DNA from 2 places in the Streptomyces sp. NPDC040545 genome. Region 2 is predicted to be linked to the other one. Evidence: riboswitches for the same ligand, from Rfam matches in the RefSeq annotation. Region 2 holds a riboswitch; the other holds the start of a gene.
The links. Region 2 has a riboswitch for S-adenosylmethionine ahead of ACZ573_RS11950 (aminotransferase class V-fold PLP-dependent enzyme). Riboswitches for the same ligand answer to the same signal wherever they lie in the genome.
Positions count from the first base shown of each region.

Region 1: linked by a shared signal. The riboswitch ahead of thrC (threonine synthase) and the one ahead of ACZ573_RS11950 (aminotransferase class V-fold PLP-dependent enzyme) in region 2 are both predicted to bind S-adenosylmethionine.

Region 1 is NZ_JBVIWA010000015.1:89,595-99,107, reverse strand. It holds gene ACZ573_RS26245 (alpha,alpha-trehalose-phosphate synthase (UDP-forming)) at 6-1,457, opposite strand; gene ACZ573_RS26240 (glucosyl-3-phosphoglycerate synthase) at 1,504-2,454, opposite strand; SAM riboswitch class I at 2,640-2,797, shown strand; gene thrC (threonine synthase) at 2,815-4,104, shown strand; gene ACZ573_RS26230 (MoaD/ThiS family protein) at 4,141-4,419, shown strand; gene ACZ573_RS26225 (cold-shock protein) at 4,845-5,051, shown strand; gene groL (chaperonin GroEL) at 5,379-7,001, shown strand; gene ACZ573_RS26215 (4'-phosphopantetheinyl transferase family protein) at 7,343-8,197, opposite strand; gene ACZ573_RS26210 (hypothetical protein) at 8,194-8,373, opposite strand; gene ACZ573_RS26205 (alpha/beta fold hydrolase) at 8,409-9,308, opposite strand; gene ACZ573_RS26200 (aromatase/cyclase) at 9,305-9,513, opposite strand, start outside.
Region 2 is NZ_JBVIWA010000004.1:328,641-338,153, forward strand. It holds gene qcrB (cytochrome bc1 complex cytochrome b subunit) at 1-848, shown strand, start outside; gene trpD (anthranilate phosphoribosyltransferase) at 1,028-2,092, shown strand; SAM riboswitch class IV at 2,185-2,301, shown strand; gene ACZ573_RS11950 (aminotransferase class V-fold PLP-dependent enzyme) at 2,527-3,912, shown strand; gene ACZ573_RS11955 (Lrp/AsnC family transcriptional regulator) at 4,568-4,849, opposite strand; gene ACZ573_RS11960 (rhomboid family intramembrane serine protease) at 4,846-5,580, opposite strand; gene ACZ573_RS11965 (hypothetical protein) at 5,705-5,944, shown strand; gene ACZ573_RS11970 (NYN domain-containing protein) at 5,985-7,349, shown strand; gene ACZ573_RS11975 (C40 family peptidase) at 7,603-8,631, shown strand; gene ACZ573_RS11980 (C40 family peptidase) at 8,877-9,513, shown strand, end outside.

The DNA.
Region 1 (9,513 bases), on a different contig from region 2:
GCGCCTCAAACGCCGGCGGGGCTGGATGGGCCGAGGTCCGAGAGCTGGGCTGTGAACCACTGGGTCGGGGGGAGGGACGTCGCCGCCGCCGCGAGGCGTTTGGTGCGTTCCGCGCGCTCACCCACCGGCATGGCCAGCGCAGCGTGCAGCGCGTCCGCCGTCGCCGTCACGTCGTACGGGTTCACCGTCAGCGCGTCCTGGCGGAGCTCCTCGTACGCCCCCGCCCCGGTGGACAGCACCAGCACGCACCCCGCTTCCGACACCACCGGGATCTCCTTCGCCACCAGGTTCATCCCGTCCCGCACCGGGTTCACCAGCGCCACGTCCGCCAGCCGGTACGCCGCCAGCGAGCGTGCGAAGTCGTCCTTCACCGACACCAGCACCGGCTGCCAGTCCTCCGTACCGAACTCCGCGTTGATCTCCGCCGCCAGCTCCGCCACCGCGGCCGTGTAGTTCCGGTACACCGCCAGGTCCTGCCGCGACGGGTACGCCGACGCCAGGTGGACCACCCGGCCCCGCCACTGCGGGCGCGTGGTCAGCAGTTCCCGGTACGCCAGCAGGCCGCGCAGGATGTTTTTCGACAGCTCCGTGCGGTCCACGCGGAGGATCGTCCGCAGGCCGTCGACCTCCGCCCGCAGCTCCGCCAGCTTCGCGTCCACCTCCGGCCGGTGCGCCAGCGCCCGCAGCTCGTCCCCGTCCACGCCCAGCGGGTACGCGCGCACGTGCGTGGTGCGGGTGGGCCACACCGTGTACCGGCGGTGCTCCACCACCGAGCCGTCGCGCACCTCGGACCGCCCCCACGCGTCGTCCAGCTGCGCCGAGCCCAGGAACTCGGCCGCCCACGCCTCGGTGTGGAAGCCGAGCACGTCCGCGCCGAGCATGCCCCACAGCAGGGTCTCGCGGACCGTGTCCGGCAGCATGGCGAGATAGCCGGGCGCGGCCCACGGGGTGTGCGTGAAGTGCGCGATCCGCAGGTCGGGGCGGAGCACCCGCAGCAGTCCGGGCACCAGGGCCAGGTGGTAGTCCTGGACCAGCACTCGCGCGCCCTCGGCGGCCTCCTCGGCCAGGGCCTCGGCGAACGCGTGGTTGTAGCGCTCGTACGACTCCCACTGCCGCCGGAACCCGGCGTCGAAGACCGGCTCGCGCGGGATGTCGTACAGGTGGTGGTGCGTGAACCACAGCACAGAGTTGGCGATGCCGTTGTACGCGTCGTCGTACATCGTGGGATCGATGTCCAGCATCCGGACGCCTGGTTCGGCCACGCCCCGGCGGACCGCCTCCCGGTCCGCGTCCGACAGCGCCGCGCAGATCCACAGCGCCCCCGGCTGCTCCGCGAGGGCCGTGGAGAGGCCGGAGACGAGACCGCCCCCGCCGCGCCGGGCGCTGAGCGTCCCGTCCTCGGCGAGGGCGTAGGAGAGGGGGCCGCGGTTCGCTGCGACGAGCACCTGGGAAGCCATGCGGCCAACCTAGCCCGGCCCGGGCCCGCTCAAACCGTACGTTCCCTCACGCCACGCGGCGCAGCGCGTACTCCTTGACGCCCGCCATCGGCGGCCGCTCCTCCGTGTCCACCGGATGCGTCCGCGGTACGAAGCCCTCCGGCCCGCGCTCGAACTGCGTGAGCTCCGGCCGCACGAGGTGCCCGCGCGAGAGCCGTACCTGGGCGGTGCGGTAGATCGCCGCGGCCATCCGGCCCAGCGCCTGCCCGTCCTGGTGGCGGTGGACCCGTACGCCCACGTCCACCTGGGCCAGAGCGTCCAGCCCGACCGTGTGCAGCGCGTCGACCAGCAGGCCCAGCTCGACGCCGTACCCGACGGGGAACGGCAGCCGTTCCAGCAGCGAGCGGCGTACGGCGTACTCGCCGCCGAGCGGCTGCACGAAGCCGGCCAGCTGCGGCCAGTGGAGGTTCAGGAGCGGGCGGGCGACCAGCTCGGTGACCCGGCCGCCCTGGCCCGGGGTGTCCCCGAGCGGCCGGTCGTACATCGCCTTGACGAACTGCACGCCGGGGTCGGTCAGCAGCGGTCCGACGATGCCGGAGACGAAGGTGGCGGAGAAGTCCCGCAGGTCGGCGTCGACGAAGCAGACGATGTCCCCACCGGTGGCCAGCAGCGAGCGCCACAGCACCTCGCCCTTGCCGGGCAGCGCCGGGAGGCGGGGCAGGATCTCGTCGCGGTGCACCACCCGGGCCCCGGCCTTCGCCGCGACCTCCGCGGTCCGGTCGGCGGAGCCGGAGTCGATGACGACCAGCTCGTCGACCAGGGGGACGGGCAGTCCCTCGATCAGCTCACGCCGGACGGTCTCGACGATCGCGCCGACCGTCGCCTCCTCGTCCAGCGCGGGCAGCACCACGCTGACCGTGGTCCCGGCCGCCCGTTTCCGGTCGAGCAGCTGGTCGAGCGGTCGGTCGGCGGCGGACCAGGAGCGGTCGGCCAGCCATCGCTCCACCTCTTCCAGCACCCTCAGCACTCCCTGCGTGTCGGCGATATTCGCCCTTATGTGATCCATCTCGCGGTTCGGACGGCTGTCTCAACCGCCCGGGCCTTCGGTTACAGTCTTGAACAACGCGAAGGACCACCGCATGCCGGGGGTCCCCGCGTACAAACGCACCGGCGCGCCACAGAGCGCGTGTGCCGGTGCCATACCGCTCATCCAGAGGGGCAGAGGGACACGGCCCGTTGAAGCCCCGGCAACCCTCCAGTCGGTTCTCGCGATCGCGCGTCAGCGCTCGTCAGCGAGGTCCCCGGCTAGGGAAGGTGCCAATTCCGTCTCATGGCGAAGTGCGCCATGGGGAAGATGAGGAGAAAGGGCCTCGCCATCATGGCTGCACAGACTGTCGCCACCTCTGTTGATCTCGGACCTGCCACCGGCCTTTCCTGTCGCGAGTGCGGTACCCGCTTCGACCTCGGCCCCATCTTCGCGTGCGCCGAGTGCTTCGGACCGCTGGAAGTCGCCTACGACCTCCCGACCGGCACTGGTTCATCTGAAGACGTCGAGGCCCTGCGCGCCGCGATCGAGGCCGGCCCGAACAACATCTGGCGCTACGCGCCGCTGCTGCCCGTCCCCGCGGACGTGGCCTCCAAGCCCAGCCTGAACCCCGGCTTCACCAAGCTCGTGGACGCGGCCAACCTGGCCAAGGAACTGGGCATCACCGGCAAGCTCTACGTCAAGGACGACTCCGGCAACCCGACGCACTCCTTCAAGGACCGCGTCGTGGCCATCGCCGTCGAGGCCGCCCGCGCCTTCGGCTTCACCACCCTGTCCTGCTCCTCGACCGGCAACCTGGCCGGCGCCGTCGGCGCCGCGGCCGCCCGGGCCGGCTTCCGTTCCTGCGTGTTCATCCCGCACGACCTGGAGCAGGGCAAGGTCGTCATGGCCGGTGTGTACGGCGGCGACCTTGTCGGCATCGAGGGCAACTACGACGACGTCAACCGTTTCTGCTCCGAGCTCATCGGCGACCCGCTGGGCGAGGGCTGGGGCTTCGTCAACGTCAACCTGCGTCCGTACTACGGCGAGGGCTCCAAGACGCTCGCGTACGAGATCTGCGAGCAGCTCGGCTGGCAGCTGCCCGACCAGATCGTGATCCCGATCGCGTCCGGCTCGCAGCTGACGAAGATCGACAAGGGTCTGCAGGAGCTCATCAAGCTCGGCCTCGTCGAGGACAAGCCGTACAAGATCTTCGGCGCCCAGGCCGAGGGCTGCTCCCCGGTGTCCACCGCCTTCAAGGCCGGTCACGACGTGGTCCGCCCGCAGAAGCCGAACACCATCGCCAAGTCGCTGGCCATCGGCAACCCGGCGGACGGCCCGTACGTCCTGGACATCGCCCGCCGCACCGGCGGTTTCGTCGAGGACGTCACCGACGAGCAGGTCGTCGAGGCCATCAAGATCCTCGCGCAGACCGAGGGCATCTTCGCCGAGACCGCGGGCGGTGTGACCGTCGGCGTGACGAAGAAGCTCATCGACAACGGTCAGCTCGACCCGACGCTGACCACCGTCGTCCTCAACACCGGTGACGGCCTCAAGACCCTGGAGGCGGTGGCCGCGGACAGCGGGCAGACCGCCACCATCCGCCCGAGCCTGGACGCCTTCCGCGCCGCCGGCCTGGCCTGACCACCCTCCACGTACTCCCGGAAAGGCAGTAGCGCCATGAGCGTCAACGTCCGCATCCCCACCATCCTGCGCACCTACACCGGCGGCGTCGCCGAGGTCCCGGCGGAGGGCGCGACCCTCGCCGAGGTCATCGAGTCCCTGGAGAAGAACCACCCGGGCATCGCCGCGCGCGTCCTGGACGACCAGGGCAAGCTGCGCCGTTTCGTGAACGTCTACGTCAACGACGACGACGTGCGCTTCGAGGGCGGGCTGCAGGCGGCGACGCCCGACGGCGCCGGCGTTTCGATCATCCCGGCCGTCGCCGGCGGCTGCTGATTCCCCGGGTCTCCCCGGCCGCATCCCCGTCACCGCCCAGGTGACACGCGCAAACCGAAATTGCCCCCTCCGCAAAAGCGGAGGGGGCAATTCTGCTTGATTGGGCGCGGTAGGGTTGGGGAAGTCCCCTCCGCTGTTCTTGCCCCCTGCATATGAACGGGCCGCGCAAGGGTCGACATCGGGCCAACATGCGAGTGCGGTATGGGGCTTTGGCGAGATATGTCAGGCCCGAGTTGCCCGGGAGTATGGCAAATTTTCACTCTATTTCAATGTTTCTCGGTGTCCAGAATTCTCATCGGATTGACCTGTTGCAGACAGCATCCGCGCAGATACATTCAGCCTCGGTCGACGCGTTCCGACGCAAGTTCTGACCCGGGATCGTGAAGTGCGTTCCTGCGCAAGGGCCAGTAATAGGGGAGTTAGGCATGGCTCAGGGCACCGTCAAGTGGTTCAACGCGGAGAAGGGCTACGGCTTCATCGCGGTCGACGGTGGTGCGGATGTGTTCGTCCACTACAGCGCCATCCAGATGGACGGGTACCGCACCCTTGAAGAGGGTCAGCGGGTCGAGTTCGAGATCTCGCAGGGCCAGAAGGGTCCGCAGGCGGACATGGTCAAACTCGCACTCGGCTAGTCCTGGCGCGATCGACCACCGACGCACAGTCTTCAGCGAAGACCTGGAACACCACGAGGGGCCCACATCCTGGACACGGGATGGGGGCCCCTCGTCCGTGTGCCCGGTAGTAGCGGGGCGATGCGCGAAGCCGCTTGCACTCGGAGGGGTCGAGTGCTAATCATTGGCGTTAGCACTCTCCACGTGAGAGTGCTACTGAAACGAGGACCGGGTCGGTGAGGCCCGCAGGGTCCGGCGGGAAGGAACCGCCGGGCACGCAGGCCGTCCGTCGCGGGCGCGGGCGCGGTCCTGGGAGCAATCCACCGCTGTCCGGGAGGACCACTTCAGATGGCCAAGATCATTGCGTTCGACGAGGAGGCCCGCCGCGGCCTCGAGCGTGGGATGAACCAGCTCGCCGACGCCGTCAAGGTCACCCTTGGCCCCAAGGGTCGCAACGTCGTCCTTGAGAAGAAGTGGGGCGCCCCCACGATCACCAACGATGGTGTCTCCATCGCCAAGGAGATCGAGCTCGAGGACCCGTACGAGAAGATCGGCGCCGAGCTGGTCAAGGAAGTCGCCAAGAAGACGGACGACGTCGCCGGCGACGGTACGACCACCGCCACCGTGCTGGCCCAGGCGCTCGTCCGCGAGGGTCTGCGCAACGTGGCCGCCGGTGCCAACCCGATGGCCCTCAAGCGTGGTATCGAGAAGGCCGTCGAGGCCGTCTCCGCCGCCCTGCTCGCCCAGGCCAAGGACGTCGAGACCAAGGAGCAGATCGCTTCCACGGCCTCCATCTCCGCCGCCGACACCCAGATCGGCGAGCTCATCGCCGAGGCCATGGACAAGGTCGGCAAGGAAGGCGTCATCACCGTCGAGGAGTCCCAGACCTTCGGTCTGGAGCTGGAGCTCACCGAGGGTATGCGCTTCGACAAGGGCTACATCTCGGCGTACTTCGCCACCGACATGGAGCGCATGGAGTCGTCCCTCGACGACCCGTACATCCTGATCGTCAACTCCAAGATCGGCTCGGTCAAGGACCTGCTGCCGCTCCTGGAGAAGGTCATGCAGTCCGGCAAGCCGCTGCTGATCATCGCCGAGGACGTCGAGGGCGAGGCGCTCTCCACCCTCGTCGTCAACAAGATCCGTGGCACCTTCAAGTCCGTCGCCGTCAAGGCCCCGGGCTTCGGTGACCGCCGCAAGGCCATGCTCGGTGACATCGCCATCCTCACGGGCGGCACGGTCATCTCCGAGGAGGTCGGCCTCAAGCTGGAGAACGCCGGTCTCGACCTGCTCGGCCGCGCCCGCAAGGTCGTCATCACCAAGGACGAGACCACCATCGTCGACGGTGCCGGTGACAGCGACCAGGTCGCCGGTCGCGTGAACCAGATCCGCGCCGAGATCGAGAACTCCGACTCGGACTACGACCGCGAGAAGCTCCAGGAGCGCCTCGCGAAGCTGGCCGGCGGCGTGGCCGTCATCAAGGCCGGTGCCGCGACCGAGGTCGAGCTCAAGGAGCGCAAGCACCGCATCGAGGACGCCGTTCGCAACGCGAAGGCGGCCGTCGAGGAGGGCATCGTCGCCGGTGGTGGCGTGGCCCTGCTGCAGGCCTCCGCGGTCTTCGAGAAGCTGGAGCTCGAGGGTGACGAGGCGACCGGCGCCAACGCCGTGAAGCTCGCGCTGGAGGCCCCGCTCAAGCAGATCGCCGTCAACGGTGGTCTCGAGGGTGGCGTCGTCGTCGAGAAGGTGCGCAACCTGCCGATCGGTCACGGCCTGAACGCCGCGACCGGCGAGTACGTCGACATGATCGCCGAGGGCATTATCGACCCGGCGAAGGTCACGCGCTCCGCGCTGCAGAACGCCGCGTCGATCGCCGCGCTGTTCCTGACGACCGAGGCCGTCATCGCCGACAAGCCCGAGAAGGCCGGTGCCCCCGCGGGCGGCGGCATGCCGGGTGGTGACATGGACTTCTGATCGACCCCGGCTCCGGCCACCGGTTGATCGGCTGTTCTCGAACGAGGGCGGCACCCCCACGGGGGTGCCGCCCTCGGGCGTTCCGGGAGGCGTCAGAAAATCAGTGGGCCCCGACGACCCGCGCATTCGTCCCATCCCGGTGCAGCGTGCAGCCGTGGCCGGGGGATCACCACACGCATACCGCTTGTACCGGGAGGAATGCCGTGCCTTCCCCGCCGTTGTGGCGAGAAGGGCACGGCAGATGACGAACGCGCGAGCCGTCGGGGCGGTGTGGTCAGAGCTGCTGCTCGCTCGCCCTGACCGGTCTCATGGGGTGCCCGTGGCCGTGGCCGTGGCCGTACTCAGTTGACGCTGAGCCAGATGTGAGATTCAGCCTCCTCCACCTCCACCTCCACCTCCTCGTCCTGTTCCGCTCGGTGTGCGGCCGGTGACGCGGTGCCGTGTTCTTGGAAGGGATGCACGGAGAAGTCGGTCCTCTCTGTTTCCATCCGTGTTCGAGGGCCGACGGCAAGGACCGTCGGAGCGGCGGGTGGTACACCCGCCGAAACTCCCACTGCGCAGACGTACCCGCCGGGGAGACGGCAGACATTGAACTCGCCGGCGGTGTAGGGCGTGTGCGCGGAAAAGGGAATCCGCGGATCTCCCTGCCGCCGGAAGCCGACGCGCTTCATGCCCGCGCGCATGCCCTCGCCCGTCAGTTTCATCGCGGCTTCCTTCATCACCCACAGCGCCGCCCTGTGCTCCGCGGCGCGCCCTGCCGAGGGCAGGGCGGAGATCTCGGCCGGAGTGAGGAAGGCACTGTCCGGCAGCCCGGACACGCGCGAGATCTCCTCCACGTCCACACCTGCCCGCGCGCCAAGCGCCGCGGCGGCCACCGCGTAGCGGCCACTGTGCGCCATGCTCACGAACAGGTGCGGCTGCGTCTTCACGTACGGGCGCCCATCGCGATGACGCCCGAGCTGGAGTCCGGTCCACGGGACGCCGAGAAGCCGGCCTGCGGCTTGGAGGGCCAGTCGGCGGGCCAGCACCGAGCGCGTCCGATCGGCGGGGCGGCGCAGGCGTGCCACGCGCTCCTGGTCGTCGGGGGAAAGGCGGCGGAGTGCCGCTCGGGCCGCTGCCTCGGCCCCCGGCGCCTGCAGGTCGCAGGCGAGGAAGAGGCTCTCCGGCGCCCGGCTCGGCCTCGCCCTCGCGGTCATGACAGCCCCAGTCGTGCCAGGCGCCGGGCCACCGCGTCGTACGGAATGAAGCGCGCGTCTTCCTCCGTTTCCCGCTCCGTACTTCCGAGAGTGTTCCCGATGCCGGGGGCGAAGATGTTCAGTACCGCGACCAGGGGGTGTTCCTCCTCCGCGCGAGAGGGAGGGGGCGTGCTCACGGTGAGGAGGTCCCCTTCACCGACGAGTCCCCGGGTCATGCGCGTTGTCCCGTTTCCGGTGACTGCCGCCGCAGGCACTCCTCCGCGAAGCCGAGAGCCCGCAGGTGGTACGCCCGTGCCGCCCAGCCGAGGCTGATGTTGTGGCCTGCGCCGGGCTGGTGGTCGATCAGGACCCGGGGCGCCGAGACCAGCCGGCTCCGCAACCGTGTGAGCGCCTGGTGGTCGCGGCGCCACCACGCCTCGTGCTCGGCGAAGGTGAACCGGACCGGAACGCGTATCCGCTCCGCGAGTGCTGCGAACGCCGTCGGCCACTGAGCGGCGTCAGCCAGTTCACGTTCCGGTGCCGGAGCGACGACGCCGACGCTGGACTGGAACGTCCCCGGGGGGTACAGCCGTAAGGGGCCCCAGTTGAGCTTCCAGCTTCCGGCGCGGGTGGCCGGTGTGGTGGGGGGAATCAGGTATTCGGCGCCGCAGCCGGACAGGTCGAGGCCGATGAGCTCGGGGACCGTGCCGTCCGCCGCGATCTGCAACGCCGGCTTGCTCCCGAAGGAGTGCCCCATCAGGAAGATGCCCGCGCCCGTCTCGTACTGCCCCACCAGCCGGCGCAGCGCCGCGGCCAGGGTGTGGGACTGCGCCACGACCCCCTGGCCGTAGGGGAGCTGGGCGGCCGACCGGCCGTATCCGGGGCGGTCGATGGCCACCACCGTGAAGCCCAGTTCTGCGGCGACCGCCAGGAGCGAGGTCTCCGGGTGCGCCGGTCCGTCGAAGTACCCGGCGCTCATCCCCGCCCCGTGCAGGGCGACGACCGTGGCCCTCGGCGGGACGTGCACCGGCTGGGCGAGCCGGGCGGACAGCATGATGCCGTCCGCGTCCAGCGTGATGTGCCGTTGGTCGATGGACCGCCCTGGGGGCGGGGCAACGGGCGCCGTGGTCATGAACGGCCTTCCCCGGCGAGTCCTTCCGCGTACTCCTTCGCGATGCCGAGGGTCGCCTTGCTGTTGGTGCTGAGCGCGGTGCGTACGTATGCGATCGCGTCCTGCACCGTCGCGTCCGCTCCGAGCACCTTGGCGATGTTGTCCGTGTTGACGGTGAAGGTGTGCTGCGAGGACGCCGCGATGCCGTCGTCGTTCGGCGTGAAGG
Region 2 (9,513 bases):
TCTACATGGCCAAGGCCGGAGGCTTCTTCTTCCTGGTCTTCGGTGTCATCTCGGCCGTCGCGGCCATCGCCACGATCAACCCGATCTGGGCGCTCGGCCCGTACCGCCCGGACCACGTGTCCACCGGTGCGCAGCCCGACTGGTACATGGGTATGCCGGAAGGCCTGATCCGAGCCATGCCCGGCTGGGAGATCAACCTGTGGGGCCACACGCTCGTCCTGGGTGTGTTCATCCCGCTGCTGCTCTTCCCGCTGGTGCTCGGCGCGATCGCCGTCTGGCCGTTCATCGAGTCCTGGGTCACCGGGGACAAGCGCGAGCACCACATCCTGGACCGCCCGCGCAACGTCCCGACCCGTACGGCCTTCGGTGTCGCCTGGATCGCGGAGTACATCGTGCTCCTCATCGGCGGCGGCAACGACATGTTCGCCCAGTACTTCCACCTGTCGATCAACTCGATCACCTGGTTCGTCCGGATCGGCTTCTTCGTCGTCCCGGTCCTCGCCTTCATCGCCACCAAGCGGATCTGCCTCGGCCTCCAGCGCCGGGACCACGACAAGGTGCTGCACGGTCGCGAGACCGGCATCATCAAGCGTCTGCCGCACGGTGAGTTCGTCGAGGTCCACGAGCCGCTCCCGGCGGGCCAGCTGCACAAGCTCACCGCGCACGAGCAGTACAAGCCGATCGAGATCGGCCCGACGGTCGACGAGAACGGTGTCGAGCGCAAGGTGAAGGCCACCGAGAAGCTGCGCGCGAAGCTCAGCCAGGGCCTCTACGGCGAGAACAACCAGATTCCGAAGCCCACGGTGGAGGAATACAAGGAGATCCAGTCCGGCCACGGCCACCACTGATCCCCGTATGAACGCATGAGGGACTGATTTCGGTCAGTCCTGGTGTCGCCACGGCGAGAGCCCCGTCCAGTGTCTGGACGGGGCTCTTTGCCGTAACCGGGGCTGGATAGGCTGAACCCTGACCGATCAGACGTGGGCGCCGGAAAATGAGGACGGCCCACCGACAGCAGGAGCGGACCATGAACGTTGCGACCCCGGCAGGCGGCGACAGCGTGGCGGCCCGTGGCTGGCCGGGCGTTCTCGACGCTCTGCTGACCGGCCAGGACCTGCGCGCGGAGGACACCGCCTGGGCCATGGACCGGATCATGCGGGGGGAGGCCACCGACGCCCAGATCGCCGGCTTCACGGTCGCGCTGCGGGCCAAGGGGGAGACGGTCGAGGAGATCAACGGCCTCGTACGGGCGATGTACGCGCACGCCAACCTGATCGAGGTGCCGGGCCGCACGGTGGACATCGTCGGCACCGGCGGCGACGGGGCCAAAACGGTGAACATCTCCACGATGTCGGCGGTCGTGGTGGCCGGTACCGGCGCCAAGGTCGTCAAGCACGGCAACCGGGCCGCGTCCTCCGCGAGCGGCTCCTCGGACGTCCTGGAAAAGCTCGGCGTCAACCTCCAGCTGAGCCGCGAGCGGGTCGTGGAGGTCGCCGAGGAAGCCGGCATCACCTTCTGCTTCGCCGTGAAGTTCCACCCGGCACTGCGCCATGTGGCCGCGGCCCGCAAGGAACTGGGCATCCGGACCTTCTTCAACGCGCTGGGCCCGCTGACCAACCCGGCCCGGGTGCGCGCCCAGGCGACCGGCGTGGCCGATCCCCGGATGGCCCCGATCATCGCGGGCGTGCTCGCCGAGCGGGGCTCCTCCGCGCTGGTCTTCCGCGGCGACGACGGCCTGGACGAACTGACCACGACGTCGACCTCGCGCATCTGGTGGGTTCGCGACGGCAAGGTCTCCGAGCGCGCCTTCGACCCCCGTGACGTGGGCATCTCCCTGGTCGACGTCTCCGCCCTGGCCGGCGGGGACCCCTCGTACAACGCGGACGTGGCCCGCCGCCTGCTGGCCGGCGAGACCGGACCGGTCCGCGACGCCGTGCTGCTGAACTCGGCGGCGGCCCTGGTGGCCCTCGACCCGGGCCCCGGCAGCCTGGAGGAGCAGATCACGGCCGGTATCGCCCGTGCGGCGCAGTCCATCGACTCGGGGGCGGCGCGGGCCGCCCTGGAGCGCTGGGTGACGGCCAGCAACGCGTAGCCGTGTGAGAACGGCGTGAAAAGCAACGGCCCCGGTCCGCCATTCGGACCGGGGTCTTGCGTTCGGGCGATCTTGTGGCAGGATGCTGACCAGGTCACGAGTGACAGCGTTTAGGCCCCGGCTTGCTGTCCGGCAACCCTCCTTCCGTGGCGGGGTGCCCCGGGTGATGACCAGGTCGTAGGCAGCAAGGCCTACGGCAAGCGCGGATCCCTCGACACCAGGGGTCCTGGTCTTCTCGAGGAGCTTTTTCCGTGAGCAAGCGAATGCGATAGGGCGACTCCGCCCCTACTTCACCCCTCGGACCAGGGTCACTTCCGTGTACCCCCCCGCCCAGCGCGGACCGAGGACTCTCCCGTACCCCGGACGGCCGCAGCGCCGTACCCGCGTACGGGCACACCGAAGCCATTCAGCCCTGCCTGCCGGGAGATACCGCCATGTCCGCAACCCTGAACGCCGCCGTCGCCACCACCGCAGCCACCGCCGACCCCGCCTGTGCCGAGCCGCTCGCCGTCCTCGGCCGCGACGTCACCGTCCCCCTCGTCACCGGCGGCGAGGTCACCTACGCGGCCCTCGACTACGCGGCCAGCGCCCCCGCCCTGCAGCGGGTCTGGGACGACGTGGCCGCGTACGCCCCGTACTACGGCAGCGTGCACCGCGGCGCCGGATACCTCTCGCAGCTCTCCACCGACCTCTTCGAGCAGAGCCGGGTCACCGTCGCCGAGTTCCTCGACTGCCGCCCCACCGACCAGGTCGTCTTCACCCGGTCCACCACCGACTCGCTGAACCTGCTCGCCGCCGTACTCCCCGCCGACTGCCAGGTGTTCGTCTTCGAGACCGAGCACCACGCCTCCCTGCTGCCCTGGACGAACGCACAGGTCACCTACCTCAACGCGCCGCGCACCCCGGCCGAGGCCGTCGCCACCTTGGAGCGGGCGCTGGCCGACCGCGACCCGTACGGCCCCGCCCTGGTCTGCGTGACCGGCGCCTCCAACGTCACCGGCGAGCTGTGGCCGGTCAGGGAACTCGCCGCCGCCGCGCACGCCCACGGCGCGCGCATCGTGCTGGACGCCGCCCAACTGGCCCCGCACCACCCGGTCTCCGTGCAGGAGCTGGACGTCGACTGGGTCGCCTTCTCCGGGCACAAGCTCTACGCGCCCTTCGGCTCGGGCGTGCTCGCCGGACGCGCGGACTGGCTGCAGGAAGCGCAGCCGTACCTGGCCGGCGGCGGGGCCTCCCGCAAGGTGGCCCGGCGTGCGGACGGCGGCGTGGACGTCGAGTGGCACACCACCGCGGCCCGCCACGAGGCCGGCTCTCCGAACGTCATCGGCGTCTACTCCATCGCCTCGGCCTGCAAGGCCCTGACCGAGGCCGGCTTCGAGAACCTCGTCGCCCGCGAGCAGTACCTCATCGCGAAGGTCCGCAGCGGCCTGGCGGAGGTCCCGGCGGTCCGGATCCTCTCCCTCTTCGGCGACGACGCCCCGCGGGTCGGCGTGATCTCCTTCGTCGTGGACGGCTGGAACAGCTCCCACTTCGCCGCCGCACTGTCCGCCGAGTACGGGATCGGCGTCCGCGACGGCCTGTTCTGCGCCCACCCGCTGGTCCGCACCCTGCTGGGCAGCGAGCCGCAGGCCCAGGGCGAATGCGGAGCCCCCGAGGCGGCGCCGGGGGAGCGCTCGCTGAACGCGATCCGCGTCAGCTTCGGCGCCGGGACCCCGGACGAGCACGTCGACCGCTTCGTCGGCGCGGTGAAGGAACTGGTCACCTCGGGAGCCAAGTGGCAGTACCGCACGGAGGAAGGCCGCTGCGTACCCGCCGTGTGACCTGCGGTCCGCTCGGCGGTGTGCGATACGGCTCTGCCCTTGCCGGCCGGGGCGGCGCCCGGTCCCCTGCGGGGTGCCCTGCGGTCGGCTCGGCGGTTCACGGCGTGGGCTGCCCCTGCGGGGGCGGTCGCCTCAATCGCCGGCGGGGCTTCAAAGGGTGGGGCGGTGCCCCGCACGAGGGTCTCCTCGGCTCGGCGCATTCGGGCTCGTCCCGGCCAGACGGCCGTGGTCGCGCCTCGTCCTGCGGGGACCCTCCTGCGTGTCCCCGCCCCACGGCAGGGCTCCGACAGCCCGGCTCCCATCCCCCTGTGGGCTTCGACAGCCTGAGGGGTGGGGGGACGGGGCGGGGTGTCCCCGCAGGACGAGCGCGCAACCACCGGGTACGGCCGAGACACGCCCGCACGCGCCGAGCCGAGGAGACACCCCGCCCCGGCACCCCACCCCGCCCCCTGCCGACAGGCCCGCCACATCCAGCCCCGCCGGCGATTGAGGCGCGGGTCCGGGCAGCGCCCGGCACACCGCCCGATCCGAACACACCGCCCGCGCCCGGCGCACGGCCCGCGCCCGGCGCACGGCCCGCGCCCGGCGTGGATCCGGCCGCGCAGCCGAGGGGCAGGGCGCGGCCCGGGCCGTACCGCAGACCGCGCCGGAGGCGTTACGCGTCCAGGCCGATCGCGAACGCCGCCTCCAGGTCGTGCTGGGAGTACGTGCGGAAGGCCACGTGGGTGTCCGTCGCCTCGACGCCCGGGATCTTGCTGATGCGGCCGGGGATGATGTCCGCCAGGTTCTCGTGACGGGCCACGCGGACCAGCGCGATCAGGTCGTACGTCCCCGTGACGGAGTAGACCTCGCTGACGTTCTCGAGGGCGGCGATGGACTCGGCGATCTCGGGGATCCGGTCCACGCTGGTCTTGATGAGCACGATCGCGGTGATCACGGCTGGCTGTCTCCCTCGGTGGCCGTCGCTGGTCGTCTCACTCTAGTCGTACCCCGATAGCGGACCCACGCGTAGAAGAACCCGACCGAGAAGCCCACCAGATGGGCCAGATAGGCGACTCCCGGCCCGCTGCCGGCCCGCTGCGCCGCCACCCACTGGAGGGCGAACCAGAACAGCAGCACGATCCACGCCGGGAACCGCAGCGGCAGGAAGAAGAGGAACGGGAACAGGCTCGTCACCCTCGCGCGCGGGAGCAGGAAGAGGAAGGCGCCCAGCACGGCCGAGATGGCTCCGGAGGCCCCGACCAGTGTCTGCGGGGAGCCCGCGTTGGCCGCCGCGTACGCCGCCATCGCCAGGTACCCCGTGCAGAGGTAGAAGACGAGGAACGCCGGGCGGCCCATCCGTTCCTCCGCCATCGCCCCGAAAACGAACAGGAAGAGCATGTTCCCGAGCAGGTGCAGCCAGCTGCCGTGGACGAACAGCGCGGTCAGCGGGGTCAGCCAGGCGCGGGGACTGCCCGTGAAGAGCTCGTCCGGGACCACGCCCCAGCGCCGGAAGTAGGCCGTCCCGGCGGACAGCAGCTCTTCGCCGGTCCCGTAGGCCGGGTTGAGCCCCGAGGCCGGGCCGAGTACGAACACCACGGCGCAGCCCGCGATCAGCGCATGGGTGACCACCGGTCCCCGGGCGGCCTCGCGAACGGCCCGCCACCTCACGATCATGTGACAGAGCATGACGCAAGGGGACCCACCTGAAGCGGTGGCAGGCCGTAGGGTTACGAGCTGCGGTCCGCAGGACGACGCATACGGCGGCGCGGGCGGCTTTAATTGAATCAGCTACGAAGGAGAGAGCGGCCTGATGACGGTTCCCCTGCCGACCGACACCACCCGGTGGCGCTGCACCCTGTGCGGCAATCTCACGCGCTTCGACGTGACGCGTTCGTCGAAGGTCGTGGAGTACGTCCACCTGGACCTCGCCGGGGAGCCCAAGGTCGAGGAGCGCGAGGTGGTCAATGAGACCATCGAGTCGGTCCGCTGCCGCTGGTGCAACGCGGTGGACCAGATCGAGCTCGTGGACAGGCCGGGCGCGGACTCCTGACGGAGGCGCACCCACAGGAAGATCACGGTAGGGGTGACGGATTGTGGAGCCAGCAAGCGGCGCTGAGCCGGCCGACGCGGCCGGCGACGCCGCCGAGGCGCTCGACCACCCGCTGCCGGAAGGCGTGCGGCGCCGGGTCGTCGCGCTCGTCTCGGACGCCTTCGGCGGACTGACGGTCGCGGACCTCCCGGCGCAGCTGCGCCAGTACGCCCGTTTCACCCCGACCCGGCGCGCCAAGTTCGCGGGCAACGCCATGGCCGCGGCGGTCGAGACCGACGCCGTGTTCCGGAGCCGGGTCGCCGAGAAGCTGCGCGAGGCGCAGGCCGACCTGGCCGCCGCGCTGGAGGCCGGCGCGCCCCCGGCCGCCGCGGATCCGCTGGACGTGGCGGCCGCCGCCTTCATCCTGCGGCCGGCCGGCTGGATCAAGCTGGTGGCCGCCGCGGGCGAGGAGGCGCAGCGCGCCGACGCCGAGCGGGTCGGCGAGGAGACCCGGCGCGAGCTGGAGCGCCTGCGCGAGGAGCTGGCCCATGCGCGGGAGCTGCAGCGCACGGGCGGGGAGCAGATCCGGGTCGAACTGGACGCGGCCCGCAAGGAAGCGGAATCGCTTCAGCGCAAGCTGCGCAGCGCTCTCAGCGACGTCAAGCGGGGTGACGCGGCCCTGCGCAAGGTGAATGCGGAGATCGACGGGATCCGTGGCGACGCGGCCGCCCGGGTGGCCGCCGCCGAGAGCGAGACCCGGCGGCTCAAGGCCCGTCTCGCGGAGGTGGAGACGGCGCTGGAGACTTCGCGCCGCGCCACCCGTGAGGGGCGCAGCATCGAGGACATGCGGCTGCGGCTGCTGCTGGACACCGTGCTGGACGCGGCCCAGGGGCTCCGCCGGGAGCTGGCCCTGCCGCCCGTCTCGACGCGGCCGGCCGACACCGTGGACGCGGTGGAGCCGGGCCGGATGACGCCGAAGGACATTGCGGCGCGGGCCCTCTCGGAGACCGATCCGGCGTTGCTGGACCAGTTGTTGGCGCTGCCTCAGGCCCATCTGGTGGTCGACGGGTACAACGTGACCAAGACGGGCTATCCGACGATGCCGCTGGAGAAGCAGCGGCTGCGGCTGCTGGGCGGGCTGTCGATGCTGGCCGCGCAGACGGGCGCGGAGATGACCTGTGTCTTCGACGGGGCGGAACTGGCGGCCCCGGTGCTGCTCGCGCCGCCGCGCGGGGTGCGGGTGCTGTTCTCCAAGGCCGGGGTGACGGCGGACGAGCTGATCCGCCAGTTGGTGCGTGCGGAACCGCCCGGCCGGCCGGTGGTCGTGGTCTCCACGGACCGGGAGGTCGCCGACGGGGTGGCCAAGGCGGGCGCCCGGCCCGTGACGTCCGCTTTGTTGCTGAAGCGGCTTTCGCGCGTTTCATAACTCCTTGCCGCAATGCCCGAATTGATGGGACTCGCGGGGGACGCACCGTCAAGTGCCCTGCACAGAGCGTGCGCTGTAGGTAAAGAACCTGGTCGGAGGACGAGTTTTTTCCCGGCAGGATTTGAACTGATCACAGATGGGTCACTAGGGTCTGGTCAAACCTTCGTGCGGTAGATCACTCATTCGGGGTGGCAGCGAAGGTGCTGCCGAGTTGCGTTCTTCGGCGGCTCCCAGGAAGAAGGAGCTCGCCTTCGTGGCGTCCCACCGTCGACCCAAGCAGCCGAACCGCGCTCGTGTGACCGTGCTCACCTCGGTCGCGGCCGCAGCCGTCGCCCTCACCGCGCAGAGCGCCTCCGCCGCGCCGGCGAAGCCGAGCAAGGACGAGGTCAAGAGCCAGGTCGACGCGCTCTACGAAGAGGCGGAGCAGGCCACCGAGAAGTTCAACGGGGCCAAGGAGCGCCAGGACAAGCTGGAGAAGGAGATAGGCCAGCTCCAGGACCAGGTCGCGCGCGGCCAGGGCGAGCTCAACGACCTTCGCAGCACGCTCGGTTCGATGGCCAGCGCCCAGTACCGCAGCGGCGGCATCGACCCTTCCCTCGCGCTCCTCCTCTCCGAGGACCCCGACAGCTACCTCGACAAGGCCTCCTCGCTGGAGCACCTGAGCGCCAAGCAGGTCGAGGGAGTCCAGCGGATCCAGGACAAGCAGCGCACGCTCGCGCAGCAGCGCCAGGAGGCCGCCGGCAAGCTCGCCGACCTCGACGCCACTCGCAAGGAGCTCGGCGAGAAGAAGAAGGTCTCCACCGAGAAGCTCGCCGCGGCCCAGGCCCTCCTCAACACCCTGACCGCGCAGGAGCGCGCGGCCATCAAGGACGAGGACACGCGCGCCAGCCGCGCCGACGGCCAGCGCGTCGACCTCGGCAACGTCAAGGCCTCCGGCCGCGCCGGCGCCGCCCTCGAAGCCGCCAAGACGAAGCTGGGCTTCACCTACCAGTCCGGCGGCACCGGCCCCACGGTCTACGACTGCTCCGGGCTGACGCAGTGGGCCTACAAGCAGGCCGGCGTCACCATCAGCCGCACCACCTTCACCCAGGTGAACGACGGCACCCGCATCAGCCGCAGCCAGCTCCAGCCCGGTGACCTGGTCTTCTTCTACGGCGACCTGCACCACGTCGGCCTCTACGCCGGCAACAACATGACGCTGCACGCCTCGAACCCGCGCAGCGGCATCAAGTACGAATCCATGGACAACATGCCGTTCCAGTTCGGCGTCCGGGTCGGCTGACCCCCTCCGCCCCGCGGTCCGGGACGCGCCGTACACCGCCCATCCGGGCGAATTCCACGGCCTCCCCCTGACCTCACGCCCCGCCGGTGACCTGCGTCTCCTGCGGGGCGTCGGCATGTGCGCCCGCCGACGGCCGTTGGCCGGTGTGTGGTCGCGCCGCTACTGTCTGCCAGCGCGGAACCCGGCACACGGCCGTCCACGGGGGGCGGACCCGGGCCCCGCACAGCGGAAGGGAGCGGTTTCACGTGGCGTCCCATCGCCGGGCCGGCCTCGGCAGCCTCGACCGGAACACGAAGTACACCGTCCTCACCGCCGCCGCGGCCACCGCCGCGGTCGCCATGACGGGCGTACCCGCGAACGCGGCCCCCGGCCACCCGTACGAACCCGGCGGCGGGGCGAGAACCGGCATCAGCGCCCAGGTCGACCGCCTCTTCGAGGAGGCCGAGCAGGCCACCGAGCGCTTCAACGAGGCCGGGGAGAAGGCCGACCGGCTCCGCATCGAGGTCAACCGGGCCCAGGACGCGGTGGCCCGCGGCCAGGAGCGCATCAACACCCTGCGGGGCGTCCTCGGCACCTTCGCGGGGGCCCAGTACCGCGGCGGCGGCATCGACCCCGCCGTCGGGCTGATGCTGGCCGAGAACCCCGACGCCTACCTGGAGCGGGCCGCCGCCCTCGACCGGCTGACCGGCCGCCAGGCCCGGCAGCTCGACGAACTCCGCGAGGAGCAGCGCGAACTCGGCCAGGAGCGCCAGGAGGCCTCCCGCAAACTCGCCGAACTCGACGCCCTGCGCTCCGACGTGGCCCGGCACAAGCGCTCCGTCACCGCGAAGCTCGCGGCCGCCCGGCGGCTGCTCAACGCCATGCCCTCCGGGGAGCGGGCCG